DNA from 4 places in the Leptolyngbya sp. 7M genome. Region 3 is predicted to be linked to each of the others. Evidence: riboswitches for the same ligand, from Rfam matches in the RefSeq annotation. Region 3 holds a riboswitch; each other region holds the start of a gene.
What was found. Region 3 has a riboswitch for cobalamin ahead of JVX88_RS15285 (sirohydrochlorin chelatase). Riboswitches for the same ligand answer to the same signal wherever they lie in the genome.
Positions count from the first base shown of each region.

Region 1 (7,715 bases), 1.7 Mb from region 3:
TCTTTGAGACCATTGGTGAGCAATTCCATCCGATCACTGGCATGATCGAATTGCAATTGCAGTTTGCGGATCTCTTCTCTCAACTCAACATCACGAGTTTCCAGCCGAGACAAAACGGCTTGTAACTTAGAAAAAGTAGTGAGGATCGTCAGCACGCCAGTGGATAGAGCGACGCCAACTGAAACCAGCTCAATCATGGGATATATTTCTCTCCTGTGGCGATCACGGTACAGGCAACAAAGCTAGGTTGCATGTTGTTGTGGGGGTTACCAGAGCCAGCGTTGCCGGTGGTGGTTGCAGTTCGGTGCTGCGATCCGGGTCCAACCGTTAAATTGGCCGTTTCATAATCGTTCCTTTAGATCGGCGACCTTTTGAGCCGCACGAGCCTTGAAGGCCGCCAACGCCGCCGCGTCGTCGCCGCGTTTTGCCTGATAGACCTTTGCGGGATCTTCTAGCGAAGCGGCCAGCGATTCAGCTTCAGCAACGATTTCCGGCGTGATTATTTCTGCCGTCGCTAGCTGATCGATCGCCGCAATCGTCGCGTTTCCGAACGCGGTGATTCCGGCAAGCTTTTTTGCAATTCTACGCGACGGCGAAGCTGTAAACCTTTCGCAGATCGTTCGGATTCGAACACATCTATCCGGACGATGTGACGAATGCGAATTATATTTTGGCATCGATGTGGAAGAAACACAGGATAAGAAGATCGTTCACGTCGTCGGCGAACAATCCGCTTCAACCGTCTATTTTTCAGACGGCCGGAATGCCATTTACACCGGCGACGCTTCGAAGATCCTGAACCTTGAGGTTCATTTTCTTTTGAACACCTATCGACAAATGCAGCAAGCCGCAACGTCACAGATCATCACTCCAGACGCGAACGGCCAAAGCCCTTTGATGTAATAATGAGCCGCAAAAACTCTACATTTCAACGGCACGTCCGCACCCTAACGCTCAACGCGATTTCGCCGGATAAGTTACAACACTTACTAAACTTACCGGGAAAGGTGAAATATTCAATCGTAGGCTGCCTGCTGGCTTACTTTGTCTTATTCGTTGTAATTGCCACGACCATGACTGTCTTCGCCGCCATTATCGCCAGATACTAAATTCAGATGAATGCAATCGATCAATTTGTATTTGATGTCCTAATTCTTGTCTTCGCCGCGTTCCTTCTTGCCGCTCTTGTCATTCTTATCGCCGACATCGAAGATCCGCCAAAACGATCATGAGGCCAAATAAGAGGCCACAAACACCACTCCACAACCCTTATTATCTATTTTTACCCTTTATTTTATTGGTGCCGACTAGAAGATTCGAACTTCTGACCCCACGCGTGTGAAGCGTGTGCTCTACCGCTGAGCTAAGTCGGCTCTGATGCTAAATTGATGGTGATTCGGCATTTGCAGGCCCCGAATCATTGGCCTTTATCGAACCCAAGGTTGAATCCGTGTAGAAATAGCGGTTCCCGGTTGCCGATACACCTGTCGGCACCTGAGGCTCGGCGGTTACGGAATAGAATGCCGGCCGGGCATCGGTCGGTTCCTCGACACTCATCGTGAAAATGTAGCCATTTACAACGGGCCTGTCACCGGCAAACTGTTCATCCAGCCCAGAGACCGTTACAAGCTGCTGAAATGTTGCGAATCGGCCTTTATTTCTGGAAGCGTATTGGGCCTGGAAAGTCCGGATGCGGTCAAGCGTCTGAGCGGCAGAGGCTTCGTTGCCGGCTTTGATCATCGCACCCCAAGCGATCGCACCTACGCCAATAAGAATGCCGATGATCGCGATGACGATCATCAATTCGATTAGGTTAAAGCCCTTTTGTCGGCGAAACTTCTTTGTATCAACTAACATAAGATAAAGACATACCTCCGCAATGTTGACACGTCGGCAGGTTGTTGTAGTTTCAAAAGTTTATTCGGTTTACGGGCGAATATCAAACAAATCCTGCACCGAAACCAGGAAAATGCGAACATGGTCGGATATCCCCGACAAAGTTTTGACTATTCGGAGCATCCATTTTCCTGTAAACTGATGAATTGGGTGAAATTACCCAAGCCTGAATGATGCGAGATTGGATAACCACCGAAAGTTCTGTCGCTGAAGCGGCGCCCACATACCCGATTGACCTCGCCCAGAAGATCTCGGAACTTCAGAACACGATCGAATCTGTAATCCGCGGAAAGACCGAAACTGATCTGTAGCTGACTAATTTCCTCGATTGGCGTCACCTGCAAAAAAAAGTCAAGAAAATCTGGCTGTTCATAGATCAGATTGCGGTAATGGGCACGAGAGCGGGCTGCCAGTTCCTCCATGATTTCGCGCCAAGGTTGGATATCATCAAAGCCACTGCGCAGCAGGCTAGCTTGAATCACAGCGGTAGTGACGGTTTCCAGATTGTAGAGCGCCAGCTCTGGCAGGTTGTATTTAGATGCCAGCACTTCGCCCTGTTCGGTAATTTTGATGCGGCCATCGATGCTGCGTCCGGGTTGAGCCAAGATTGCATCGTAGGCAGGACCGCCGCCGCGTCCCACCGAACCGCCGCGTCCGTGGAAGATGCGCAGCGCAATGCCAAAGCGATCGGCCACGCCTTGCAGCGCCTGTTGAGCTTTGTGAATCTCCCAGTTACTGCTGAGAAAACCTGAGTCCTTATTGCTATCGGAATAGCCCAGCATGACCTCTTGTAGGGAGACGGTACTCCGAGTCGAGTCAGCACCATAAGCGGTAGTTTCAGAGTCGGCCTGCCCACCGGAGAAACCACCCGCCAGCAGCGCCCGATAGAAAGGCAATTCAAACAGTTCTTGCATCACCGCTGGTGCCCGCTGCAGATCCTCGACGGTCTCAAACAGGGGGACAACCTGAAGTGTGCCTGAACCCGTGGCTGGATCATACAAACCCGCTTCTTTAGCCAGCAACAACACCTCGAGCAAATCGCTGGCATGGTGGCTCATGCTGATAATGTAGGTCTGGCAGATCTCGGCACCAAATTCCTGCTGCAGGGTTCGCACCATCCGAAAAGTCTGAATCGTTTCACAGGTTTTTTCCGAGAAGGGCAGCTCAAACGGAATCAGCGGACGGCGAGTTTGCAGTTCGGTCGCTAGCCAACGGCATTTTTGCTCCTCCGGCAGTTCATCATAGGGCTTAGGTAGAATTTGCAGATAATCAATGATTTCAGCCAGTGTGTCCGAATGGCGAGAGCTTTCCTGGCGAATATCCAGATGGGCTAGATTAAATCCGTAGATCTCCACCTGGCAGATCAGTGTTTCCAGTTCTCGGCTCTGTAGGCCAGTTTCCTTCAGGTTGCGCTGAATCAGCTTCAGTTCGTCCAAAAACTCCTTGCCGGACCGATAGACCAGAGCGGGATTAATTTCTGGCACTTCAAACTGGGGATAGTCGCCGTTATAGAGCTGGAGGCTGCGATCTCGCGTATTTTCTAACCGTCTCTGAATGTAAGCCAGCTTCAGGCGGTAGGGTTCTTGGCGATAGCGGATCGCCAACTGCTCGTAGATATCGGGCATCTGCACCTGGTCTTGCTCCAACGATTCCAGCAGATCGGGCAGCACATCACTCCAGTGCAGAGACATGCTCAACAAGTTGATCAGGTTGTGCACCGAGTTAATATACTTGCCCAAAACCAAATTGCGCTGGTAACAGGCGGTTTTCCAAGTGACTTCTGGCGTTACCGAGGGGTTACCATCGCGGTCGGCACCAACCCAAGAGCCGAACTTGCAGAAATTGTGCTGCGGCGGACGCAGACCTGGGAAGGTCGTGTGGAGCGAACGACAAAACCGCTGATAGAGCTGGGGGATGGCGTCAAATAAGACCTCATGGAAATAGTGCAGCGCGTAGTCTACCTCGTCCAAAACCGTGGGCTTAAACTGGTGCAGCTCATCGGTCCGCCACCATAGTCGAATCTCGTCCATCAGCTGGTCGCGCAAATCTTCGGTTTCCCACGAGGATGAAAGTCCTAGCGCTCGCAGACTTTCTTCAGCGGCATCCAGTTGACGCAAGATTTTAGCGACTCGGCGCTGTTTATCGCGAATTGTGTGACTCCACCAGAAGCCTTTACGAGAGTCATGATGATCGGTGGGCTGATCGGAGTACAGGTGATGATGACGATGCAAACCAATCCACCAGATTGGTCCCTTTTGCAAGGATAGGGTGCCACAGAAAACAAGAATGTACTCTAACCATTTCGGAACTTTGAAGCTACGGTGAGCCACGAGGCGATGCCATCCGAGAGTAACGCCTAGTGCTCCTGTGATCCAATAGAGTAACAATGCCACAGCCACTCCTGTCCAGCTAAAAAATTGAGGAAAGAATGCCAGCAATGACGTTAAATGAAGTACAGTGTGAACGATAATATTACTCCAATTATATTTTGGTTTTGCGGGAACTGCAGCAGTCATGGTTTAACCTCAATTCATACGACGTTTGTAACAAACCGCAACCCCGATCGACGAAGCCAATCACTTGAGTTGAAAGCGGTATAGGAATGTTCTCTAACTTCCTTCACTGCACCCTGCATTACCATCTGATCACTTTTGATCAAATTCATCCACTGAAACTAAGCGACTTGCCGCTGGGGAACTAGCACTACAACAGACCATTCAACCATCGACTCAGCCGGGCTAACGCTCAGTTGGTTCTTACGCTATTCGCCTCGGAGGCATTAAACCAGGTTGAAACTCTGGCCAGCGACGCAACACTTGTTCGCAGCAGTCTACAGGAGAAATCTTCAGATTTTGCAGCAGACTGCAATCTACTTCATCATTGCCATTGACCAGAGCCACAATTGCTCGCATGGGATCATAGGTTTCGATTGTCTCCAGCAGAGCATCAACCACGTCTTCCTCCAGATCCAGTCTGCGTAAGTAGTTTGCAGCTCGGCACCGAGGAATAAAAGCCGGTCTAAACGCTACCAGATCAAGGCTCCAGTCAATAGCTGGATGAAGAGCGTCTATGATCTCACAGACCACCATACCCCGTCCAGCATTCAAGTATTCATTCCAAGCTATGTATCCAATGATTAAAATATTTTGTCGAATAAACGAACCTTGCCAGTGACTGACATACCCAGGCCAGACACCATTGCTGTATTGCATGCTTGCTCTCCCATGCCAGATTTTCTGCGTTCACTCTATCTCTAAAGAACGAGAATTCCTGTTTCTCGTATCGTTCTTTGCACATAACATACGTCGCACGTCGCACGTTCTTTCGCGAGTTTCTCCGTACGCTCAAGCCCTAATTCTAGTCACGTGTCCAGCAGATGCCTCAATTTCTATACCATGCTCTAATTACAATTCTATGCTGCTTATCAACAGAGACTGGAAGCTGATGCAGATCTAAATCAGAGCGTTTACAACTAATTAATTCTAGGAGAGCCAAGTTCACCATCATCCGTACCTCGCAGATGAAAAACAACAGGAAACGAACCACTTGACGTATTGAATCAATGCATTAGATCAATACACCGAAGTGCGTTGGCGCTATTGGCGAGCATCCTGACTTACGATTTCAAATCGAGAATAGATTTTGGATCGCGCTGATGCAGCTAATCAAAAATCATCCATCTCGCATCGCTTACAGTTGCGGGACAGTGTCGGATTTGCACCGAGCTTTCCCCCTTACGTCTGATGGCTGCTCCCCACCAGAACCAATAGGCTATTTGCAGATTAACACACCCAATGCTTAACAGCCCACTATCTTAGATTAATGAGACTGAATGGCATATCAGCCAGCTTTGGGAACTAACTTTGAAACCAAGCTGCCAGCGCTAGGGCTAACCCATCAGCCGCATCATCGGGACGGGGAATTTTTATCAAGATTCAACTCTCGGGCTACGGCTTGCTGCACCTCCTGCTTGCCAGCATTGCCATACCCGGTCAGGGCCTGTTTCACCTATTCACAGGCGCTTTTGCAGCTAATCGTCCCAACGGCGACATCCTCACCCTGACTCACGATCTGACTAGCGATACTGTGTTTCTCCGACGCACCAACTTGGGCCCGGTTACGCTGAAGGTTGATACCGTCGAACGGTTTGAAATTAACGGTGTTGAAGGCAATGATACCCTCACGGTGGGTAGTTTAATCGGCTCTGGGGTTTCTTCGATTCGCTTCTCTGGTGGATCTGGCAACGACTTCCTGGATGCGCGGGATAACGGTAGGGCCACGATGAATATCTTTGGTGATTTTGGCAACGATAATCTACTAGCAGGCAATCAGAGCGATACGATGGAGGGCGGCGCAGGCAGCGACAATCTGTTCGGCAACAATGGCAATGACGTTTTGCTAGGTGTGAATTCGGGCGACTTTGTCAATCCGGGGCGTGGTGAGATCGATACTCTGATCGGTGGTGCAGCAAGAGATCGATTCGTCTTAGGCGATCGGGCTGGTGGTCGGGCGCGAGTTTTTTATGACGATGGCAATAATGACTTTGACGGCGGCAACGACATCAGGACAGGCATGGATGGCGTCAGCGATTTCGCCCACATTGTAGATTTCGTTTCCGGTCTGGATATAATTCAACTGGTTGGAGCACCAAATGAGTATGTAATTCGGGATCTTGATCCTCGCGGTCCACTCAGTCGAGGTACAGTTGCTCAAGATGTGGGAATTTTCAGGCCGCGTCCGAATCTGTTTGCACCCGATGAGCTGATTGCGATTGTGCAGGATGTTGGCAGTGGTACGCTCAATCTCAATAATAGAAACCAGTTCGTCTTTGTTTAGATGCATTATAAAAATGTAATCTGAACGTCTCCTAAACAACTTTAGTTTGTGTCTCCTTGATGTCCTCTGATCTTGCCAGAATTTATCTGCGGGATCAGAGTTTTCTTTTTGAGATTGGAACGTACCCAAGAGTGGTATATCTTTCTACTTTAAAGTATATTTGTAATTTTCTAACTTTCGCTTACTGGCAACTTCAACTTTAAATCCTAGATTAGATTCATGGTTGAACAAAAGCTTGATTCGAAGTAAAGACAAAAGATTCATTCAATTGACTATTTTCGAATAAGAATAAAGTAATTTTTCAATCAAACGCAAACAAAATCACTGATTTATTTTAAAAAGGACGAACGAACGATGGCTCTCATTAATGGATCGGACTTAAACGACAATATTACTGGTGATCGTTCAGGAGTTGCTGAAAGAGATATCATCAACGGGTTGACAGGCGATGATACCTTAAGTGGTTTAGGTGGGAACGATTCCCTCAACGGGGGTGACGGGATTGATATCTTAATCGGCGGCGAGGGTGATGACTTTTTGGCTGGTAATCGCGGAGACGACCGCATGTTTGCTGGCGATGGCAACGACCGCATGTTCTGGATCGATGGTGATGGCAGTGATGTGATGCTCGGTGGCGCAGGAAGTGATACGGTCGAGTTCGTAGGCTCTGCTAAAGCAGGTGACACCTTAACCCTAGAGCAAGGTGCTGGAAATGACAGTGTACGCCTCAGCCGCACCAATCTGGTTCCGATCACACTGAACATTTTTGAGGTCGAAACCATTAATATTGCTGGTGTCGAAGGCAGAGACACTCTGTTTATTGGCAGACTTGGCGAAACCTCACTGTCTAAAATCAACTTCTCTGGCGGAGCAGGCGATGACTTACTGAGTGTTAGCAATAACCCTATGCCTCAGATAGATGCTAGAGGTGATTCAGGCAACGACAACCTGTTTGGTGGCAACCAGAACGACATCCTGAACGG
Region 1 is NZ_CP070897.1:4,810,903-4,818,617, forward strand. It holds gene JVX88_RS24815 (hypothetical protein) at 1-197, opposite strand, end outside; gene JVX88_RS24820 (hypothetical protein) at 342-677, opposite strand; gene JVX88_RS24825 (hypothetical protein) at 682-903, shown strand; gene JVX88_RS24830 (hypothetical protein) at 906-1,109, shown strand; tRNA gene JVX88_RS24835 (tRNA-Val) at 1,299-1,373, opposite strand; gene JVX88_RS24840 (prepilin-type N-terminal cleavage/methylation domain-containing protein) at 1,381-1,857, opposite strand; gene JVX88_RS24845 (phosphoenolpyruvate carboxylase) at 2,007-4,289, opposite strand; gene JVX88_RS24850 (hypothetical protein) at 4,653-5,108, opposite strand; cobalamin riboswitch at 5,480-5,679, opposite strand; gene JVX88_RS43285 (hypothetical protein) at 5,851-6,732, shown strand; gene JVX88_RS24865 (calcium-binding protein) at 7,087-7,715, shown strand, end outside.
Region 1: it holds a riboswitch for cobalamin, as region 3 does, so the genes downstream of both, JVX88_RS24850 (hypothetical protein) here and JVX88_RS15285 (sirohydrochlorin chelatase) in region 3, are expected to answer to the same signal.

Region 2 (7,715 bases), 260 kb from region 3:
TTACCGATTCGGATAATATTAATATTCGCCAGGAGATGACCACGAACAAGGAGGAGCTGGAGGATGAGATCGAGAACATTTTTATTCAACCTGGCCGAACAGCGATAATTGATGCACTATGGGCCGCCGCCGATTACCTTGTCGACAGTAGTAAGAATGTACAAGGGAGGTACCTCATTCTGATCTCTGATGGAGACGAACGTGCCAGTCGAGTAAAGCTCCCGGATCTGGTTGCTAAGCTAAAGAATGAGAACATCGCGGTCTATATAATGGGAATCGCCGAACAAAAAGTTGAGACGAAGCTGCTCGATAAGATCGCGAAGGAATCTGGCGGCCGGCTTTTTGTCCCGCAAACGCGACCTGAAGTCTTAGAGACTGCTCAGCGGATCAGGCAGGAGATCAGGAGCAGATAACATAGAGCGAATGAACGAAGTGGAGGCCATCGAACGAACATGCGATGTTTGCGGTGTGGAAGTTCGCGACGGATCTCAACCCATACGGCGACGGCAGAATCTTCCCGGCGGGCAGTTTGCGCGAATCTTTAAGAGGTCTCTCGCGGGCCAATGCGATCGTACTGACGCGAATGAACCTTGTTTCCCGAGAGAAGGTTGACGCGATCAAGACAGGCCTTCGAAACATGAACAGCGATGCACCGATATTTGAACTGGAAACGCATCTGCATAAGATCACGAAACTCGAAGACTTTTTGGCGGACCGCCTCACGCCAGATAACGATGAAGATCGCCAAGCAGTTACGTCGGCTTTTGTCTTCTGCGGCCTAGGTAACCCGGAGAGTTTTTTGACTATGCTTAAGGAAGAGGGATTTAATGTCGTTGGCCATCGAAACTATGGCGACCATAAAGCCTACCGGCAATCGGACGCCATTGATCTTGGATCAAACGCTCAAGACTCCGGAGCGCGTTTTCTTTTGACCACTGCAAAGGACGCGGTGAAACTTGAAAAGATAAGATTTGATCTTCCCGTCTTCGTTGTCGAAACCACCCCGAAGATCAATGAAATGGATGCGTTTGTCAGGATAATTACTCCTTCTTATTCTTAGAGGGAGGCTCCTTTTTGTCGCCCCAATAAAAAGCACGAACGACCAACACGTAAACCAGAAGACAGATCAGCAAGAGTAAAACGAAAAAAATTACAAGCCAGGCAAGCGGGGACATCAGTAATTTTCCTCCGCAGTCGTCGAAGTCGTGTCCTGGCCTATTCCGTCAAAAAGCGTTCGCGTTCCGCGATGTTCAAGCACGTGCCGATAGATAACCGTAAAAAGTGCAACTAAAGGTATTGCGACGAATACGCCGGGAATACCGGCTACCTGTTCACCAGCCAAGACTGAAAGGATTATGAGCAGCGGATGCAGATGCAGTCCACCTCGGACAATTCGCGGATAAGTAACATAGTCGTGAAATATCCTGAGCGCGATAAGAAATATCGCTACATACAAGGCCCTCCACGGATCCTGTCCGAAAGCAGCTGTTGTTGTCGCAATAATGCCTATTGAAAGTGGGCCGAGCAGTGGGACAAATTCAAAAATGCCTGCTAATATGCCCAAAAGCAGGGCATATCTTAATCCAAGAAAGTAGAATCCGATCGTGCAAATAGTTCCGATCAGGACGCACGAGATCAGTTGCGCGCGTGTGTAGGCCGCAAGCGTTGAATTTATGTCCTGCATCACTGCATCCGCACGAACGCGCAAACGTCCGGCGGGGAAAAATCTTAATACCGCAAGCCTGATGGAGTTTATGTCCTTTAGCAAAAAAAACGTTAGAAACGGGACGACGACCAGAAACGGCATATACGTAACAGCATTTATAACCGCATTGCCGAATGCGGCTGTAACTTGCTGGCCGATCATAGCTGCCTGATCACTTATCCGTGATTGGAACTCTTCTGGGATACGAAGACGGTCGAATCGCCGATTCAGATCGTTCAGTGTCTGCCTTGCTGAAATCGCAAAGGCAGGCAGGCTCTCACCAAGCTCTTTCCCCTGCTGCACAACACGCGGTGCAATGTAAGAGATACCGGTGCCTAACAACCCGAAAACTAAAATGAATGCCAATACGATGGCCAGCGAACGCGGCATAACGCGTTCAAGTCCGCGCGATTTGAACGGCAGCCGGATAAGCTTTACCAATGGATCGATCAGATAGGCAAGAAAGATGGCGATAACCAAAAGGAAGAAAAGGTAGGTTAACGATGTGATGATCACCTCAAGCCGATTGGCGATGAAAAGAAGGATAAGCGTTACGACAACTATTCTGACAACAGCCCCGACCGAGGGCCATGAACTATCGATCAAAGGCCGTTTCGGACGCAACGTACCTTCTGGCACCGCTATCGTCGGCTCTTCTGAACTAATAGGTGATCCTTCCTTTTCGTCCATCTGTCTGCCCTCTATGCAATTACCTGGCAAATGCTACCGAACCCGATCCTCGTTCTTAAGATCTATTCCCGATGTTTGCTGTCCAACCGAAACATCCTGAACATCAAAACGCTGGCGGACCGCAGACAGGATCTCTGACGTTAGTACGAAGTTCGTACCAATGATCAACGCTTTGCCCTCGTCAGAGATCTCACGACGGTTAACCTCGCTTGGGATGTTGGCGGCAAGATACCGCTTATCATCGGCGTCGAATGGGCCGTCGTCTTTTCGACGGATCACGTAGATAGCCTCAAAGCCTGCGGTCCGCATTGATCCGAGATCAGTTTCAAAACTGGTTCTGGCCGGTTCTACTTTCTGTTCGAATACATTTGCGGGCGGATTTTCCTCGCCGGATCGGATTATGCGCTGATTCGGTCCGCACCCTGTAGAGCTAAAGGCTGCGATAAACGCAATTCCTAAGATAATATGCCTAAAGATCATTTAGGATCCTGGTTCTCGTCGTTAACGTCGGGATCTTCCACTGGGATATTAGCATTTGAGCGACGTTCCTCTTCATCAAGGATTCGTTTTTCTTCCTCGGTCTCCGGTTCGTCATCGACTGCCGGAGGCTGCCCTTTAATGGCTCTGATCCTCAAGATCCTTGCCTCATCGTCTTCGTAAACGATGTCCGCCCAGCCGGTATCAAGCAGTTTTGCGATCATCGTTTCATTCTCACGAGCATCCGCAAAAACATAGTTCGCACCGAAGCGATCACGGATCGCCGGCCCGGCCTCATCCATCTTCCCCTCGGTTATCTCCGTCAGCAACTTATACAGATCGGGATCTTTTGAGTAAAGATAATTCGGATCAAGCCCGTAAACATAGCTGTGCTTCTGGTTATAAAAGAACAGCTTCGGGAAATCGTCCCAATTCGCATTGAAGATACGTTCACCGGCCGGCATGTTTTCTTCTCCGCGGTCGTTAATTCCGGTCGCCCAGGCCATTGCCCGCTCGTAGCGGTCGTTTGCCTCATTTGCCGCGATCGTTCCCATCAGGCCGCCATGGTCGATGCCGAATCGCTGCAAACCGACCATACCGATCAGAAAATAGATGAAGAGAAAGCCACCGATAATCCAAACGGCCGCTTGTTATTGGCTTTTACGGGCACAGCGACCACCTAAGCGACGACCTACTAGTGAGGTTGCTAGTGTACCACTGCCGCTTGCTAGGGAATGTGGCTAGGGAAACGATCAGTCATTCAACCCAATGAGGTAAAGATAGTGCTAGTGCAGGCATCCTGCTCGTTTCCGGTGCGATGTTTGTAGGTAATAGAGCAACTTTTAGCTTGTTTAGGTCAACCGGGCGGTACCGGCGGTAATACTGCTACTAGTCCGCGTTTCATGGCGGCGGGCCGCTCTCCATAGGGAACATTGCCGGTTGGATGGTGAGTATATTGGCGACCAAACTGCATCAGCTCTGGAATTGATTGCTGAGGCGACAGGTCACTAAAGATGAAGGTCAGTTTCTCAGCTGCCGCAAATGCCACCACACAGGAGCGACTACAGACGCCCATACAGCGCACTGGTTGAATCTGAATGCGCTCATGCCAATCACAATCGTTTACTGCTGCCGTGATCTGGTTGAATAGCTGTTCACCCCCACTCAGTCCAGCACCATGCGATTCAGGCTGTGGCTGATTGGTTTTAGAAAATCGGCAAAGAGTGCAAACAAACAAAGTATGGTGAGTCATAGTTGATGATATTGAACAAACAAAACTGATAACTAGGTGTAATTTCTAATTGATTTTGGATTAATTTTGAGTTGATTTTCATTGCTGCATCAACTTGAACAATCCGAGTGGCTGGCTAGAGCTAATAACAGATCATCAAGCGGCGGATATCAAGCAAATTGTTAGCAATTTTTCGTTAGCGGCAGGCAGAATGCTTGTGCACACACGCAAGTGTATGCTGCTTGATTAGCTTGCATCGTCTAGGATTATAGATTCGTGAACTATGCTGAATAACTCATTTACCCATCGCGCTTTACTAATCGCAGCCAAATTTGTCAGCCCAAAAGCCGCCAGCAAGTAATCGCTCAATAGAGCACTGGCTCTATTACTCGTGGATTGGCGCAAAAAAAATCGGAAACGAGATGGTGCAGCGATGCCCTGGCCGTAAGACAGGCCAGATTTGAATTTTGTTACTAGCAAGTAAGGCAGAAGTCAAAATCATCTATACCTCGCAGATGAGAGACGGTGAATCAAATCGGCGGGCATTCTGACTGGGAAAGTTACTTGCACCTTCCTTCACAGCTGCGGGACAGTACCGGACTTGCACCAGATTTTCCCCCTTACGTCTGATGGCTGTTCCCCACCAGAGCCGATCTCAATGCAGTACCACCATACCACCAATGCGGGATAACGGGCATCTGAATTCACCAGGCTTTACGATTGCAATATACGATTGCAATAAATTTATTCGCTTTGCCTATCAAACCGGAGTATCAGAGTGACTGACTACATCCTCTGGTTTGGATTGAGCTGACTTGGCAAGGGCTGCTTGCTTCGCTTCATAAAACCGATAGGCAATTTGTCCCAAGGAGTAGATCAACACAGCGTTACTGGCAATCCCAATGCCCGCTCCAACCAGCGGAATCGCTTCAACCAAGCTCAACCCGGTCTTGAGCACGCCTGATCCCCCGGTGGATAAACCCCAAATCGCTAAAACTTCGCCGCGTCGGGTTGGCTCATGTAGCGAAAACCCGTATACTGCCGCAATTCGATAGACCATATCGGCCTGTAGAGCAGTTACCGCCGCAATATCAAGGGCCAACAGACTAATCGCAGCAGGCGGTATAACGTTCGTGACTAGACCAGCTCCAGCCGCCTTCATGGCAGTATCGGCAATAATCCGCTGTGCTAATTCACCAGAGGTTTCTAACGGATACTGTTGCCGCAGGGCTGCCACTTCCCGCTCCACCTTTTCCACGTTCACCTGTCCCAAGGCGGCCATCAACCAGTTGACACCCGGTACCTTTGTGGCGAATTGCACAACTGGATTTTCGGCAATCGGGGTAACAATCCGGCCCACAGTCTCGGTTCCCTGCTCCAGCATTTCCTGTAGCACCGGCATGATTGTGGTTTCGGCGGTGGTAGTTACCGCAGTCAGCATCTGGTTGAATTGGTCAATCGGATTGTTAGGGGTTGACATAGGGCAGATAGGAATTGGAAGAACGAAGTGGGACTACTCGATCATACCGTCCACTCTAGTGGAGATAGGCTCCAGTCCACGTCTACCTTTCGATGGTTCTCGCCATGCTTCTGGTGATAGCTCTCGTCAACAGCTACTCCAGTGCTGCCCGCAAGATCTGGAAGACGGCCTCTAGCTCATCGGGAATCACAAACAGCTTGATCCCTTGAATGATCAGCTTTCCTTGCCGATTAAGTTGTCCAAACTGCCAGATGTCGCCTGTGGTTACGGCTCCTAACACGGTCGGTTGGTCGTTTTCTAACCATTGATCGAGCGCAATTAACTCTACAGCTAGCTGAGTGAATCCTCTCGCTAAGTCAGCATTTTTGGCTTCCAGTACAATCACTTTTGAATTGCGGTAGAGATAATAGTCGAGTGACCCCTTGAGCACCTCACTAACATTCAGCGGATATTCGATTCGCACCTGTGCTCCTGTAACTTCAGCCGCTTCCAAGAGAATTGGCGCAATTAAAGTTTCCCGACGAGCCGTTTCGCTGGTCAAACTGACATAGGTAAGGCGCTGTTCTAGCTTGGCCTTGAGGAGTGGCAGTTGGGTGGTGGGAGCAGTAGACTGGGGCAGATGCAGCGGTGCTCGTTGGAGCCGATAGCCAAACTCAGCCAAGATATCATCTGGCTCATAGGGCAGCTCGAAATAGCTGCGAAAGGTGTAGGACTGACCTGGTTTAAGAATCGACTGCCGACTCATGCGGCCCTCCTGATTGGGAATATACAAGCTACTACAACTTTAATTGGTACAACAGTAGCCCTCTATATCGACGATTTGGAGCTACCAGGATCAAACACCACCAAAATCTGTAATCCGGGATTGAGCGTTCGTAGAGTTTGGGCATAGCTTTCGGCATCCGAGCGGCTTCGGCATCGAGCGAGGGTGCAGCGCTGCATTTTGGGCAACAGACGCACGACAACCCAAGGAGGCCGAATTCTCGAATCATCCGCAATCGCAGCTCGTTCGGCAGCCGTATTGTAGCCCCAGGTCGCTAAGAAGAGTTGAACATCCTCTAGATCGGCCAGTTGCTCCACGACTTGCAGCGTTTTCAGCCGGTCTTCCACAAACCAGAATACGGCAGAATCTGGTTGCTCAGCTTTGAGCTGGCGCAGAATCTGGTGTTTGGGTTGCTTCACTTCTTTGCCAAAGATGCGTAAGTTGGTCAAGTCAATCTCGTGCTGCTGCAAGAGCTGCTGAATGAATCGTCCTTCTTTGGTGCTGATGATGACCACTTGAATGGAGTTAAGCCAAAGCGTCAGTTGCCCTGCCACACCAGGATAGAGGTACTGCTCAGCCAGCCAGCTTGTCGGATCGGAGGCAATCCAGTGGTCACGAATGCCGTCTACTTCGGCAGCTAGGATGGCGGCACTGAGTCCTTCCTGCTTCAGCAACTGCTGGGCTAATTGGTCCCAGTCCTGCGCCATTTCGGTTTCGCTATAGCCGGTGAGCAAGGCCCGCAGCAACAGCGGCATTTCCCAACCCGTAGCAATTAAAGGCCGGACGCGATAAAACTGCTCTGCTAAACCAATTGGCGGAACTGGATCAGTGAGTTGCCAGAGGTGGCAGTAGGCGCGCCATGCCGTCTGGAAGTATTCCTTCATGCCGTCGCACAGCACGCCATCATAGTCGAGGGCTAGAACCGTAGGTGGGGGATTGACCATAGTTAACGCTATCGCTCGCTCACACTGTTTTAACCCTACCGTAATTTTTAGAATTTAATGGTGGGAGGGAAGACAGGAGTCAAGAGCCGAGGCCAGGAGCCAGAAAGAAAAGCCCTACATCCACATCCTGCTGCAACTGCTCGATACTGCTGTAAGAGAATATTTAATAAGCGGAGAGGCAACTGGTTCGAGATTACAAGCTCCTGCCCGCAACTGCAGAGACATTTCTCTATCTCACCATGCTCCGTATTATAGTGAGGCGATTAGCGCGAAACTTAACTTTCCAAAATGGGTCCAATACCCTCTCAGAGAGGAATCGTGTATTGAACAAACATTTGAGTTGGAAAGACAAGATCGATATTCCGCAAAGGTTTACACCACGCTGAGCGGCTTTGCAACTGAACGAGAACCATTCACAGATTGAT
Region 2 is NZ_CP070897.1:3,358,144-3,365,858, forward strand. It holds gene JVX88_RS16695 (vWA domain-containing protein) at 1-413, shown strand, start outside; gene JVX88_RS16700 (tetraacyldisaccharide 4'-kinase) at 458-1,060, shown strand; gene JVX88_RS16705 (AI-2E family transporter) at 1,175-2,395, opposite strand; gene JVX88_RS16710 (hypothetical protein) at 2,429-2,875, opposite strand; gene JVX88_RS16715 (hypothetical protein) at 2,872-3,468, opposite strand; gene JVX88_RS16720 (DUF1636 family protein) at 3,729-4,124, opposite strand; cobalamin riboswitch at 4,623-4,772, opposite strand; gene JVX88_RS16725 (EcsC family protein) at 4,864-5,583, opposite strand; gene JVX88_RS16730 (hypothetical protein) at 5,717-6,328, opposite strand; gene JVX88_RS16735 (HAD family hydrolase) at 6,391-7,290, opposite strand; gene JVX88_RS16740 (GspE/PulE family protein) at 7,663-7,715, opposite strand, start outside.
Region 2: it holds a riboswitch for cobalamin, as region 3 does, so the genes downstream of both, JVX88_RS16720 (DUF1636 family protein) here and JVX88_RS15285 (sirohydrochlorin chelatase) in region 3, are expected to answer to the same signal.

Region 3 (7,715 bases):
TCGCCGCCGACGCTTTCCGCTCGTTGGCGCATACTTGCAAGGCCGTTTCCGCTGCAATTAGTGTCTGCGGCGAAGCCCGTCCCATTGTCTGATATCGTCATCTCAAAAACATTTCCTTTTCGGCTAATGTTCACCTTCAGCTTGTCGCAATTTGCGTGCTTTGAGCAATTATTCACAGCTTCTTTGAATATGAGGTAGATCTGACGACGTGTATCCAGGTCGAGCCGTCCGCCAAGATTGGCCTCGGGGGCGTTGAATTCGAGTCGGATATCTTTCGCTGATACTACTTCGATCGCAAATCGCCGCATTCGCTGCACAAGGTCGATCAGGTGGTCTCGTTGGGGATTTATCGCCCAAACAATATCGCTCATCGAATTCATCAGGTCGCGAGAGGTCTCAGCAATGTCGGCAAGCGGCTTCGTTTCAACCTGTTTACCCGTCCGCAGCTTTTGTGCCGTTACCTCGCTGAGGATCGCGATCTGCGAAAGACTAGCACCGATATCATCGTGCAGGTCGGTCGCGATCCGGGCTCGGACTCTTTCTATCTCCATTACCCGGTTTAGGCGGTTCCGGTAGATCAGATATGCAATGAACGAAACTATCGCTGCGACGGCCAGAAGATACAGAAGCATTGCCCACCACGTCTGCCACCAGGCGGGCCGAACACTGAACAGGACAGCAGGTGCGGTCGAAATGTTTCCCAGATGATCTTTTGCCCAAACGCGAAACTCATAGGTGCCGGCCGGGAGATAAGAGAATTCGCGCATCGGCTCGCTTGTCCATTCGGACGGCTTGTCTTCGAATCCGGTAAGCTGTGTCTTGTATCGTGTTGCGTGCTCACGAAAATCGGAAAGTAAGGCGTAGCCGAATCTGATATTATTATCAGAATAATTGAGTTCTGTGCCTGCCAGATCGCTTCGCTCCTGACCCGCGACGGAAATACTCTCTATCAACAAAGTTCGCGGCTCGCTCTCATTGATCTCTTTCTCAAGATCAAGGATTGCTACACCTTCTACGGTTCCGACAAAAAGCCGTCCTTTGCTGTCAATGAAAGCTGAACCCGATACGCATTCATTGCTTGGCAGCCCGTCTTCCGTAGTGAATGTCAGAACGTCGAACTTGCCCGAGCCATCATCGGCCTGCGTAAATCTTGCGACACCTCGATTCGTTAGAGCATATAGCCGACCTTTCTTGTCCTCCACAAGATCCAGGATGTAATTGTTCAAAAGCCCAGGTGTGTTCTCGGTATCGATCACGGCTATTGGCGAAGCCGCGTCCTCTAGATCCATTACCGCGATCCCGCCGCTTGTGCCGACCAACAACTTTTTCCGGCCGGCGATCGTATGTTCGAGCAATGCGAGAACGCGATTGCTTGGAAGGCCCGAGTTTACGTCGATCGCTGACCAGTTACCCTCGGATCTGCGAGCGACGCCGCCTCCATAGGTTCCGACCCAAAGCTCGGCCCTGCCCTGTGCATCGATAGTTTCAACGATGTCGCGTACGCGATCATCCGGCAATCCGTTCTTCGAATTAAAGACGGCTGTGGCACCGTCAGCGAATTCCACAAGCCCGCGTGATGTGCCGACGCGTAGTATAGATCGGCCGTTCACATTTCTCTCTTGAAATGCCCACGTTTCCGTTCTTAGTTCTGGCCAGCGATAGGGCTTCCATCCGCTGCCCACCAGCTCAACAACGCCGTTCTCAGTGCCGGCAATCAATTTTTGACCGCCATCGGCGCTTGTACGAGAAAGACTGTAAATGAAATTGCTCGGAAGACCGTTGCGATCATTGGCTGTTGTCCATTTGCTGTTAGCCAGGTTTGAAAGCCCGGAGCCGAACGTAGCGAACCAATATCCGTCGGCAAATTCGGTCGTCGAAAAAACAACTCGTTTAGCAAGGCCATGTGATTCAGAGAGGGTGTGCCAATTGCCGCGTTCCAGCCGTGCGATCCCGTGGCCGAGTGAAGATATCCATACGGAGCCGTCTCCGACGTTTGCATCGGCTATCGCGAAAACGGTGTCGCCTGGCAGCCCGCGTTTTCGGTCATAGGTTTGCCACCGGCCTTTTTCCAGAGCTAGAAGTCCATTCCCATCAGTCCCGACCCAAAGGATCTTCTCATCATTGAACCCACGTGAGACGGCAATGCTTCGAATGCCTTTCTCGAGCTGTTCCGGGCCAACCGCTTTTTCGATCGTATCGCCGCTGATCGAAACAAGTCCTCCGTCCGTGCCCGCTAGGATTCTCGGCGTCCCGTCATATTCTGATGCATCGAACAGAGCAAATACTGTGTTATGCGGCATTCCGTTCGATGTATCAAAAACCTTGGTCTCGCCATTCTTGATCCGTACAAGCCCGCCATACGTTCCCGCCCAAACCGTCTCTCCGTTCTGGTCATTCGTTCTGATCATTGAACGGATGCGGCTGCGACCGGTCTCACTGCCAAGTTCGATACGCGTCCATTTAACGCCATCGAATCGGAACAAACCGTCGCGGGTCCCGGCCCAGATACTTCCATCGGAAGTTTCCAGGAGAACGCGTCCAAAATTGCCTGTCAACCCGTTTTCAGGGCCGAAGCTTGTCCAAACGCCGTTGCTAAGACGATGCACGCCGTTGCCGTCGGTCGCGAACCAAGTGCTTTCGTCCGAACTGTGAAGGATATCGTAGATGTAGTTCGAGATGTTGCGATCGGGCATATTTACCACGATCCAATGGTGGCCGTTGAAATATGCCGCACCATCCTGAGTTCCGACCCATGTTCTTCCGACGGCGTCGCGATCTATGGTCATTACTGAATTAGATGGGAGCCCGCTCTCATCGGTAAAGATCTTAAAAGCCGGCGACGCGATATCGAGGATATCGTTAGCCGCGATCTGTCCGCAAAACATTGCGAGCGACAGGGCGGTGATGCGAAGCGTTTTCACAATCTCAAAGGATGTCATAGAATGGGCCGGAGGTTTTGAGTTAAGAGATTATCTTAGAGCCCGGAATTTGTGTCAATGGGTTTACCGATAACACATCGGCCCAATACAACAAGGTCGCTGCTATGTCATCAGAATATCGGATCGAAAGATGGACGGAGGTTGCTGCCCCTAATGCCGCGATGCTTCGCCTCCGAATGATAATGGAAGGTTATTCCGTATTTCAATGGGCAGACCATCCCGGTACCTTTTACGGACCTCACAAACACGAAACATTCCAGTCGCATTGGGTTATCTCCGGACGCCTTGAGCTTACGGTTGCGGGAAGCGGAACATTTGAGTTAGGGCCGGGTGACAGAGATTTTATGCCGCCTGATACGTATCACAGGCGTTGGGTGTTCGCAATCAGGTTACTTTATTGATCAACTCGTCAAGGTTGATGTCCAGAACCGAAACGCTCAGATCTGGCATCAATCTGACTGTTATCCTGGTGAACCCGTGTTTGTAGCAGTCCCCGATGCGGCAACCGAGGATGAAGGAGTGATTTTATCAGTTGGACTAGACAGCCAAACTCAGAACTCGTTCCTGTTAATCTTGAATGCTCACTCTTGGGATGAAATGGCGCGGGTCCAGTTGCCTTATCACCTGCCGTTCGATTTTCACGGTCAGTATTTTGATCCGATTGCGTCGTCTTGGTCCTACCTGCATCGATAGGCTTGACGAGTCGATTAAGCGCTGATTCCCAATTCCTGTTCTACCCGCAGTAGATTTTGAATCCGAGCTTCTGTAGACGGATGGGTAGCAAATAGGTTGGCCAAAAACTGACCGGAAAACGGATTGATGATCAACAGCGGTTCAAAAGCTGGATTTGCCTGCATCGGCATTTGACGAGCACCCGCTTCTAGCCGCTGTAAGGCTCTGGCTAAAGCGCGGGGATTTCCAGTCAAACGGGCTGCTCCCGCATCGGCCTCAAACTCCCGCGTCCGTGAAATCGCCATTTGAATTACGGAAGCCGCCAACGGAGCCAGGATGATCGCAAACAACATGCCAAACGGATTGCCGCCCTCCCGATTTCGTCCTCCGCCAAACATCATGCCGAACTGCATCACCTGGGCCAGATAGGAAATCGCTCCAGCCACGGTCGCAGCTACGGCCTGGGTTAGGGTATCGCGATTTTTGATGTGGCTCAGTTCATGGGCAATCACGGCTTCGAGTTCATCGGCTGGCAGTAGGTTGACAATGCCCTGCGTCACGGCCACGGCAGCATTTTGCGGATTGCGTCCGGTAGCGAAGGCGTTGGCTCCCATGGATGGCACCACATATAGACGCGGCATCGGTAGACCAGCCCGTTGGGATAGGCGCTCCACCATTGCATACAGTTCGGGCGCTTGTGCCTGACTCAGTGGCTGAGCACGATAGGCCGCCAAAGCAATTTTGTCTGAAGAGTACCAGGAGACGAAATTGGTCACTGCTGCGATGATCAACCCAATCAGCGCACCGCTGGATCCCCCGATCCAGTAGCCCAGTGCAATCAGCAGCCCACTCAGTAACCCTAATAGCGCAACGGTTTTAGCTTGATTCATATACCGATAACCCCAGTGAATACCGTATTAAACTATCCAGATGCGGCAAATTGATAGTTATCTGAATTGTATCGGCTATGGCCTGAATACAACAGTGAAACGCACGATCCTGGTAGTACGGATTTGCTTACCTGCTGTGGCTGAATTGGTCTTTTTCTGGGCTTGATCTTTTTCTGGGCTTGATCTTGTTCTGGGCTTGGTCTAGTTGCTAACAGCTTCAATGTACTGACTGTCCATCAGAAACGCGCCTTTGGCAAACCGCACGCCCCAAAACCCACCCGGACGCCGATCTAGCACCACTCCCTCTTCGCCCAATTGAATCACGTTGGGTGGACGCAGCATCGGCATCGGTTCAGCCGTTTTGACATAGGCAGGCAGCGCAATCACTCGCACCCGATCGCCCACATTAAATTCTTTAGCATCAGTCATAGTGAAAGGTTTGAGTTTTGAGTTAGGTCAATGAGGAGGTCAGTGAACCAAACTGGTTAGCACCTACATTCAGATCCTACAACGCTTACAAAAATGCTCACAAATGTCTCGGTGGCAGACAGAGCGAAGTACGCCACATGCCAACTCAAAACTCAAAACTTTTCTTACGGTTTCTTACGGTACTTGCCAGATGCGTTGATGATATTGCTCTGGCTCAGCGTAGGGGTCGCTGGCTGGATGGTCATGACTGTGCGCGTGGTCATGACTGTGGGCATGGTGATCACCATGAGAAGGGCCGTGGCTGTGGGAGTGCGGGCTATCGGAGTGGTCGTGGTGATGCGCATGGTCGTGCGCGTGGTCATGATGGTGATGGCCACCCTGACCAACGGCAGCTAGACGGAACTTGCACATTTCGCAGTTCATCTGCACCTGCCCAAGCTGGGTTTCGATTTCGCGTTCCCGCAATACCTGAAATAGCTGGGGATGCAGCCCCATTTCCGGTAGGTAAACCATTGAGATGTCTGGGTATAACTCCTGCTGCTCTGCTGTAATCATGAAGATTTTCTTGACGAGCGCTCCTGTAAACAGGAAGTAGGGCAGGACAATAATTCGCTTTGGTTCGTATAGCCGAGCGCGACGGAAACCTTCCTCCAATCGGGGGTGGGTAATCCCTATAAAACAGGTTTCCACAGTGTGGTAGCCGCTGCCTTCCCAGAGCATACGCGCCATTTTGAACACATCGCCATTGGCATCCGGATCGCTGGAACCACGCCCCACAAACAGCAGCACCGTATCTTGCCGGCCGATGCCTCTAGGGTTCCACTCTGGGCGGTCTAATTCCTCCAGCCGCGTGCGCCACAGGTCTAATAAGGCAGGAGTGATGCCAAAGTGGCGACCATAGTGAAATTTCACTTGTGGATGGCGCAGGCGGGCGCGATCTAGTTCGTTCGTAACATCAAACTTGTTATGGCGAGCCGCGAACAGCAGAATTGGCAGTGCCGATAAATCGGTGTAGCCCAGCTCAACGCATTGGTCAACTCCCTGCTGAATCGTGGGTTCGGTTAGCTCCAAGAAGCAGGGAATTACCGGACGGGACGAATCGAGCGCTTGATAGGCGGTGGCAAAATCGAGCAGACCTTGACGTCCTTCTAGATCCCGACTCCCGTGCCCAATCAACAGGACAGGACGCTGGAGCGGCAGTGGTGGCAGGATCACCGATTGACTCGATGCTGGCATGAACGGCAAGGTGTCAGCTGGGGAGACCTGAATCAAATGATTACTATTGGTAAAAGTCATGGAGAGAGCGGACTCCTTCCCTGTGCGACGCAGGAAATAGAGTGAAAAAGCAGCAAGACGGTGTTCTGGCTTAAAAAAGTTTTGAGTTTTAAGTTTTGAATGACTAAACTTAGAACTTAAAACTTAGAACCTAAAACTTTTCTCACAGTTGCGGCACAGCGTTGGCATTACACCAAACTTTCCCGCTCAAGCTACTGTTCACGTTTGCTCCGCTATCTTATCTCATCGCCTGTAGCTAAACATACCTGGGGAGGGGATACTTACCAGCGGATATTGGTTTTGGAGCGGCTCGACGGTGGTAAGGTTGGCCGAACGGACGGCTGAGGAAAAGCTTGAAACTGAGGCGGAGTGGACGGAGCACCATCCGAAAGGATGCGAGCAATCACCGGTGATGGCAATTCAGCCTGGTCTGCCTTCGCCTACGCAAACTATGGGCTGTTACTCGCTACCCAAGGGGATACGCAAACCGCCTATCGCTTTGGCCAGTTAGCGATTCAGTTGTTGGAGCAACTCGATGCCACAACCCTGAAGCCGAAAACCTTTACGATTGTCTATGGGATGATCACGCACTGGCAGCAACTCCTATCCGGTTCGCTTGGGCCGCTTTTGGAGGCGTATCACAATGGTCTGGCAGTGGGGGATATTGAGTATGCCGCCTATTGCATTCTGCACCACAACGAGTATGCCTACTTTTGCGGGCAAGAACTGAATCAGCTCGCAGGACAATTCGCGACCTACAGTGCGGCATTGACTCAAATCAAGCAAATTAACACACTGACCTATCACGAAATTTATCGACAGGCTGTATTAAACTTGCTGGAATCGCCAGAGAATCCGGCTCATTTGGTCGGAGAGGCGTATGATGAAACATCCTCGTTGCTGTTGCATCAACAGGCGGATGATCGGTACGCGATCTATCAGGTTTATTTCAATAAACTGATTATCAGCTACTTGTTTGGGGAAATTCAGCAGGCCGTTCACTATGCAACAATAGCCGAGCAATATATTGACGGTGTGACGGGCTTGTATTTCATTCCGGCATTTTATTTCTACGATTCACTGGCTAGATTGGCGAGTTATCCTGATGCAACCGCACTGGAGCAGTCCGCAATTTTAGAAAAAGTGCAGAGTAACCAGGCAAAGATGCAGCAATGGGCAAACGCCGCACCGATGAATTTTCTGCACAAAGTCCATCTGATTGCCGCAGAACAATATCGCGTTTTGGGACAACCAACGCTGGCAATAGAGCATTATGATCAGGCGATTGCGGGTGCAGCCACTCATGCCTATTACCAGGAAGAAGCGCTAGCCAATGAACTTGCGGGCAAATTCTACCTGGAATGGGGCAAAGCCAAGATCGCTCAGGTCTATTTGACCGATGCTTACTACGCCTATGTTCGCTGGGGCGCCAAGACAAAAGTAGTCCGACTGGAGCAAGACTATCCCACCCTGCTGATCACGGCACCGCAGCCTGAACGAATGCCGCTTA
Region 3 is NZ_CP070897.1:3,097,981-3,105,695, reverse strand. It holds gene JVX88_RS15310 (sensor histidine kinase) at 1-2,939, opposite strand, end outside; gene JVX88_RS38460 (type I polyketide synthase) at 1-40, opposite strand, end outside; gene JVX88_RS15305 (cupin domain-containing protein) at 3,044-3,340, shown strand; gene JVX88_RS15300 (carotenoid oxygenase family protein) at 3,270-3,632, shown strand; gene JVX88_RS15295 (M48 family metalloprotease) at 3,647-4,501, opposite strand; gene sipA (regulatory protein SipA) at 4,703-4,930, opposite strand; gene JVX88_RS15285 (sirohydrochlorin chelatase) at 5,105-6,226, opposite strand; cobalamin riboswitch at 6,263-6,455, opposite strand; gene JVX88_RS15280 (ATP-binding protein) at 6,599-7,715, shown strand, end outside.

Region 4 (7,715 bases), 2.6 Mb from region 3:
TGGAAGCGGCAGTGTTGGCCCGGAGCTTATGAAAGCGTTGGTTCCGGTCGCGGGTATAGTGATATTCATCTTCGCGATGAATGCGTACGCGGGCATTCCAAATCCGGTTTTGCTATTTATTGGTGTGGCCTTGCTCGGGCACTTCATCACTAATAATACGACATTTGGCCGGTACTTGTATGCGATCGGCGGAAATTCCGAGGCGGCTAGGCTTTCGGGCATAAATAACCGGTTGACCGCGCTCAAGGTCTTTGCCTTGCTTGGGGCATTTGTCGGGCTAGCGGCGATCGTTAGCACAGCTCGACTTGGCAGTGCCACCGTCGATGCAGGCACATTAAAGGAACTCGACGCCATTGCAGCGTGTGTTATAGGCGGAGCAAGCCTGATGGGAGGGCGCGGAACGGTTTTCGGAGCGTGTCTGGGTGCGTTGATAATGGCTAGCCTTGATAACGGGATGAGTTCGATAAACCTCGAGAACTATCTTCAGGACATTATTAAAGGCGTGATCTTGGTAACTGCCGTCGGGCTTGATATGCTCGGAAAGAAGGCTTGATAAAAATCCCCTAGTTTGGAGCAATTTAGAATGATCAAAACAAGATCGCTTGTTGTATTTATCGTCGCAATTTTGATAGCTGGCTGCGTGAGCGCGCCTGAACCCAGTGGTGTGAATTCCCACAACACTTCAGTGCCTGCCGACGGTAAAGTCAAGATAGGTTTTGCGATGGCAACACTCGAAGAGGAACGTTGGGTCCGTGACAAGGAAGCGTTTGAGGCTCATTGCAAAAAGATGAATGTCGAGTGTGTCGTTACGGTAGCCAACAAGAGCGCGGAAAAGCAGGCAAACGACGTTGACGTGATGCTTACACAGGGCGTAAATGTGCTTGTTATTGCTCCGCATGACGCGACTCAGGCTGCTCTCATGGTTGATAAGGCAAAAGCGAAAGGCGTACCAGTGATCAGCTATGATCGCCTGATAAATTCGGACAAGATTGATCTTTACATTTCGCATCAAGTCCCGGTTATAGGGCAAAAAATGGCTGAGTATGCGCTTGCAAAGGTTCCGAAAGGAAATTATCTGATGGTCTATGGCGATAACAAGGATAATAATTCGCACATAATGAAAAAGGCACAGCTTGCCGTGCTTCAGCCAGCGATAGATCGCGGCGATATCAAGATCGTAGGTGACCAGCACGCCACCGACTGGAAAGCCGAAGAAGCGCTGAAGATAGTTCAAAATGCCCTCACCCAAAACAGTAACAATATACAAGCGATCATCGCTTCAAATGACGGAACCGCGAGCGGTGCTATCGCTGCTCTGAGCAATAAGGGGCTTGCAGGAAAGGTTTTGGTTACCGGACAGGATGCACAGCTCTCTGCTTTACAAAGCATCGCCGAAGGAAAACAGACGATGACCGTGTATAAACCCATAATTCCACTGGCAAATGGAGCTGTTGAGGCGGCCATAAAACTTGCAAAGAAGGAGCAATTAACTGGTACCGAAATGTTCACGAACGACGCGATCGGGAAACAGGTGCCTGCAATACTGCTAGAAGTACAGGTGGTTGACAAGGATAATCTTATGACAACCGTTATCAAGGACGGCTACGCTAAATATGAGGACGTTTACAAGAACGTCCCCGAAGCCGACCGACCGCCGCAAAAATGATGATTAAAACCCACGTTTTCCAGATCATCATCCTACCGTATTTGTAAGCTATCTGATCGGCGGCCGACCGGGGGTGTTTCGCATTCGATAAAAATAGTATTCAGCGGTGTACGGAATTCCGCGTTCTTCGCCTATCACATTTCCCGGTTCGGTCGGTGCAAGACCTCCTTCCGTATAAAACCTTTGAATGTGGCTAACGTTAGCAAAGATCCCCGGTCCTTCAGCTTCCGCAGTGCCAAACCATTTAATTCGTGAAGTCATTTATGGGGTTCCAGTAGAACAACTCCGTTTTCCACGCTGCTACATTCCATTTTTCTTACGGTGAGGAGACCTTAACCGGAACCAGGATCGTGTGATAAAGAATGAAGACCTGGTCAGAATAGGCAGGTTTTACAAAACGTCCATCGACGCCGACAGTGAATTCAAGTTCACGGATCTGCTGTCCAAGATGATATATCTTGACCGTATAGACTCCCGGATTCTTGTCCACGTAGAAGGCATTGGGAAAGTTACCTCGATTGAATGTCCCGTTGTTGTCAAAAAGAAGGGTCTTCCATTGGAACTGCCAACGCTTTTATCTGTTCAATGGCTCAAAAGATGCGGCCTTATCGGTTGCCCGTTCATCATAATCGGAAGCTCCGCCGCCGTCCTTTGTCGAAGCGATCTGTTGGCCTTTGAAGAAAACACGTCCTTCAAGATCAGACTCATTTGGGTACCTTTTATCCAAACGCTCATTAACGGCGGCATTCCGCCAACCTCGTCCAGCGAATGGTGAAAACCGATCATTCCATAAGACATTAGCCAATCATGGCCCAGAAAGAACTCAAAATTGTTCTTATCCTGACCGCCATTCGCAGTACTGAATTTCCCGACCTTGAACTTGCCCTCATACAGAAGCTCTTTCGTATCGTCGTTAGTTATTTTGAATGAAAACACGCCAGTTGCGTCGGTAGATTTTGTATCAAGCGTCTCTCCCCACGGACTCGGACTTTCATATACAACCGTCCTATCTGCATTACGACCTTTTGCCTCAAGCTTCTCGCTATACCAAGGCGTCCCGTTCGGATTAAAGTACGCCACAGAATAATTGAGTGGCTTTTCTTCATTGTAAAAACTCTTGAATTTGGTCAAAGGTGCCCAGCTTGAATAATTTCTTTGGCCCTTCATTTTCCAATATTGATCATGGGTTTTTGCCTGAACATAAACTGAGCTTCGAATGAACTTCGGTGTTGCGGTTGGCCGCATCGGGTTGAATTGTTCTCTGTGCCTTTATCCTTTGGTGTGGTATCAGACAGTCCTCGTCCTTGATCACTCGTCGGCTTTCCGATCTTGGGCAAGTTCGGGACGTTCATCTTGATTTGGCCAAATACCGTCTGGCTGACGGTGAAATGGACCATTGAAATTAGAGTTATAAGTATTAATTTTTGCATTTTTCGTTACTCCTTGGTTTCCTCGCTCTCTAGACCTGGCAAGCTCCAGGTTTCCAAAATGATCTTTTAACTCCAATAATTCTGTGGAAGTTAGACCAGCCACGGTGCCAATCCGGTTCAAGTTTGATCACACCGTAAATGTGATCCATGTCGCTATTATCAAAAGCCCGCAGCTTCGCGAAACTTTCGGGCAGCGTTATCGTCATAACCCTTCCCCTCGTATTTTTTATTACCCTGCCTTCATACTTCGCTGGTTCAATGGTCCCGTCGATCGCGAGGACCCCAATTTTATCTATCTTCGGCATATGAAACTTCTCTCCCATTTCAGCGACAATTTACGTCCTTCAATATTGAACTTCGCATTCCTTCACCGACCTTAAGTTCGGATCGGAAGAATTGCCACGGCCGGCCTGAGGAGCTATGGCAAAAGAATTGACAAGTCGTCCGGCCAAGTCAGAAGACGTTAAATTCGTGGAACTTGCGCGGAGTTGCGGTTAGAATGCGGTTATAGATTGATTAGAAATTTGTTAGAGAAGCGTAAGTGATTGTAGGAGAATATGTTATATAGGTTCGGCGAATTTCTTCTCTGCCCAGAAGAGAAGGTTTTATGGCACGGCAAGAGGCACATCCAGCTCACACCGAAGATGTATGAGTTATTGTTGGCATTCCTTGAAAAGCCCGGAAAGATCCTTGAGAAAGAATATCTTCTTCGCACTGTTTGGCCGAATAGCTTTGTATAGGATGGCAATATCTCTTTAACGTCAGACAGTTGAGAAAAGTCTTGAATGACAGTGCGCAAGCCCCAACGTACATTGAGACGCTGCCCAGGCGTGGCTATCGCTTCATCGCAGACGTCAAACGGGTGATCGAAGAAGTAGATACTAAAAATTATATCAATGTTTAGATGAACCTCAACTGAGGGTTCTATTAGATCTCAGCGATGATGAAGTGAACGAGGTCTCCGGTATATCCGTTTCACCTAGCGGAAACAGTATATCGATAGTGTTGGGATCTTGGAGACACGATGCGATCTTGTTAAGCGGGATCAGATAGGTTGATACGGAAATGAAAAAGGCCGCCAATGGAGCGATCGATAGGCGGCCTTATTAGATCAGCAGTTAATAAGCTCTCTATTTCCGATCTTTGAAACTTTCAAACAGTTCAGTATGTCGGCTTGTGAGTGGGATCATGCGGCCATTGATGAACATATGTTTGATATTCGTGCGGGGATCGAGAATATCACCGTCCGTAACGACGATATTTGCCATCTTCCCGACCTCGATCGAACCCACTTTATCAGCGATCCCAAGTATTTGGGCAGGATAGATGGTTACTGATTTTAGCGCCTCTTCACGCGGGAGGCCGTAAGCACCCGCAAGACCGGCGTGATAGGGAAGGTCTCTTGCTTCCGCGCCGATATCGCCTGTCGAAATAGCAAATTGAACGCCGGCCGAGTGCAGCTTTGCCGGCCCCGCAAAAAGATAGTCGTATTCATCATCATCGCGGACCGGGAGGCTGTAAATATGCGTAAAAATGACCGGCACATTAGCCGACTTAAGCTCGTTTGCGACCTTGAAGGCTTCCTGACCACCGACAAGAATGCCCTTAACCTTCATATCCGCGATAAATCTCAGGACCGCACGGATATCACGTTCACGTTCGGCCGTAAATACTATCGGCTTCTCACCGCGGACGTAAGGAACCATTGCCTCTAGTGCAAGATCGGTTTTCGGCATCGGAATGGATTTGTCCTTTGCATAGGCGTCCATTGCCCGTCCGTAGTTCAATGCATCAGCAAACTGCTTTTTAAGTGTTTCGACAGCAGTATCACGGCGGCGTATCGCCTCATTTAGATCGACCTGCGGCCCGCCAAATCCGCCGAAACCGCCACCAAATCCGCCGCCTTGTGCGACTCGTGGGAAATTAATGACCAAAGCTGCTTCGCGAACAATAGCCATCTCACCTTGTGTTGAACCATTAAGGTTGATGATCGTTCCTTGACCAGCGATAACACCACCGCGCGGCGCAGACATAACAGTAGTTATGCCATTTACACGTGTTACGTTTATGTGCGAGGAGTGAGGATTTACTGCAAGAAAAGCTTTCGCATTGGCATTGTTTGGTGCGATCTCGGCAATGTCAACGGTCGCACATTTGTTCCATAGGTTGTCTCTCCGCGAAAACGGCCAAGCCCGAGCCCGCCAATCGCACCGGCGATCTGTCCGTGCCAACCTGTTCGCGGATCGGGCGTAACAAAATTAACTGTGCCCCCGATAGAATTTGTTCCATAAATCGACGACCCCGAACCTCTTAACACCTCGACGCGTGAAACGCTGGTCAGGGTGATATCGCTCAGGAATGGTGATGCGTCTCCTGTGATCGCGGCCGAATCGCGAAGCCGCACGCCGTCGATCAAGATCGCGGTGTCCTGATTGCGCAGCCCGCGTGTCTTTACTGAAGCGGTCCGGCCAAATCCGCCCAATTGCTGCACGCGAAAACCTGGCATCAGGCGCAGCGAATCAACAAGTGTAATGTCTGCCCGCTCACGCAGCTGCTGTCCGCTAATCGTATTAACGGTCTTTGAGACCTCGTCGATCGGCTGCGGCAGATCCGCCGAAACTGTAACAGTTTCCCTAATGGTCTCCGGAGTTGGTGAAGGTGTTGGGGCCGGGTCGGCCTGTGCTGAAACGCCGCTAGCAAGAAGCAGCGCAAAGATGAATGTAAAAGTGATCTTCATATTGTCCTCTTCTGCCCACACGCAGAATGGTTCCGTGCCAAGACAAACGAGCAAAGTTCCCGACTTTAACGGTTGCGTGGGCAGCGCCGGATTTGCACCGGTCTTCCTTTGTGTCGAATGCCGATCAAAATACGTTCGTTACCCGAACGTTCCCGCTTGCCGGATTTATATCCAGCAATGTGTTTACACCAAAAACTTCCCTAATGTTCGGTCCTGTCAATACATCCGTTGCCGCTCCGGCGACATAGATAGTCCCTTGTTTCAACAGCAGTAGCTTATTGGCGAATTCCGCAGCCAGATTCAAGTCATGTGTGATGACGACTGCTGAATAGTCTTCGGAATCACACCTTTCGCGAACTAGCCGAAACATCATTGCCTGATGCCGCAGGTCGAGATTAGCCGTCGGTTCATCGAGCAACAGTATCTTTGCATCGGTCGCTATAGCACGCGCCAAAACCACACGCTGCCGCTCACCGCCTGAAAGTTCATTCATCAGCCGCGAACCGAAATCCGCAAGATCGCATTCGGATAGGGCTCTCTTTGCCGATTCAATATCGTCTTCCGATTCCCAACCGAATGCCGAGCCGCTCGCGAACCTGCCAGACAAAACGAACTCGAGGACCGTTACCGGAAACTTGGTCTCGTTCTCCTGCGCAACCACCGCGATCCGCTTTGCTATCTCGCGCCGCGAATATGTTCCAAGCGGCTTTTCGTCAAGCAAGATATCGCCCTCGGCCACAGGAAGTATTCCGTTTAGGGCTTTGATCAGCGTGGTTTTTCCCGCACCGTTCGGCCCAAGCAGCGCGATCATTTCACCTTCGCGCATATCAAAAGAAATATTGCTCAGCACATCGCACGGGCCGTATCGTATTGTGATGTCCTTGACTGAAAGCATACGTATTAACGGCGCAGTAAATAAATGAACAACGGTGCTCCTATCAACGCAGTTATTGCACCGACGGGCAATTCTCTAGGAGCGATCGCCGTCCGCGCAACGGTATCCGCCAAAACCACGAATATCGCTCCAGAAATCGCAGACATCGGAACGACCAGCCGATTATCGCTGCCGACCGCAAGCCGCACGAGATGAGGAACTATCAATCCGACATATCCGACCGAGCCGCTCGCTGCGACTGCGGTCCCGACCAAGACGCTTGCCACCGTGAATATGGTGATGCGAACTCGGCCAACCTCCACCCCAAAATCAAATGCGTCGCGTTCGCCGATCATCATTAGGTTAAGAGCACGAGCCTGAGTTGAAAGTACAACCGTTCCAACGGTAGCCGCCGCAAGCGTCATATAGAATCCATCGTAGGTCGCCTGCGACAGATCACCGAGCAGCCAGAATGTGTAACCTCGCAGGCGAGCCGCATCAAGCAAACTTGTCAGCAAAACGATGATCGACGAGAGAAAAGTTGTAACGATCACGCCAGACAAGACCAAGCGCTCCACGTTCATTCCCGCGCGGCTTTTTGCCATCTGATAGACGGCAAAGGTCGCAATTATCGCACCGGCAAAGGCGAGTAACGGACGAGCCCAAGCAAGCCCATCCAGAAAAACAAATGCCAGCAATGTCCCCAATGCCGCTCCGTTCGAAACGCCAAGGAGATAGGGCTCGGCCAACGGATTCCTTAGCAAAGCCTGCAGTGAGGCTCCCGCAATCGCCAAACTTGCTCCGACACACGCCCCCAGCAATACGCGGGGCAGCCGAATATCGAATAAGATCGCTCGCCCCTGCTCCGTCATTTCAAATACCGAGACACGCTCGCTTCCAAGCAGAATGGCTGAAACCAACGTCACCACCAACGCCGCGATCAAACCAAACCAAAATGTTTCTTTTTTCTTCAAAAGCTGGCTGCCCGAAGCTTTTCGTAAATTTCTA
Region 4 is NZ_CP070897.1:497,710-505,424, forward strand. It holds gene JVX88_RS02415 (sugar ABC transporter permease) at 1-553, shown strand, start outside; gene JVX88_RS02420 (substrate-binding domain-containing protein) at 584-1,666, shown strand; gene JVX88_RS02425 (DUF3455 domain-containing protein) at 1,715-1,927, opposite strand; gene JVX88_RS02430 (hypothetical protein) at 1,983-2,156, opposite strand; gene JVX88_RS02435 (hypothetical protein) at 2,249-2,833, opposite strand; gene JVX88_RS02440 (hypothetical protein) at 2,830-3,096, opposite strand; gene JVX88_RS02445 (hypothetical protein) at 3,126-3,401, opposite strand; gene JVX88_RS40390 (transcriptional regulator) at 3,654-3,836, shown strand; gene JVX88_RS40395 (hypothetical protein) at 3,878-4,000, shown strand; gene JVX88_RS02460 (amidohydrolase family protein) at 4,227-5,129, opposite strand; gene JVX88_RS02465 (TonB-dependent receptor plug domain-containing protein) at 5,183-5,833, opposite strand; cobalamin riboswitch at 5,865-5,994, opposite strand; gene JVX88_RS02470 (ABC transporter ATP-binding protein) at 5,958-6,728, opposite strand; gene JVX88_RS02475 (FecCD family ABC transporter permease) at 6,734-7,681, opposite strand; gene JVX88_RS02480 (ABC transporter substrate-binding protein) at 7,713-7,715, opposite strand, start outside.
Region 4: it holds a riboswitch for cobalamin, as region 3 does, so the genes downstream of both, JVX88_RS02465 (TonB-dependent receptor plug domain-containing protein) here and JVX88_RS15285 (sirohydrochlorin chelatase) in region 3, are expected to answer to the same signal.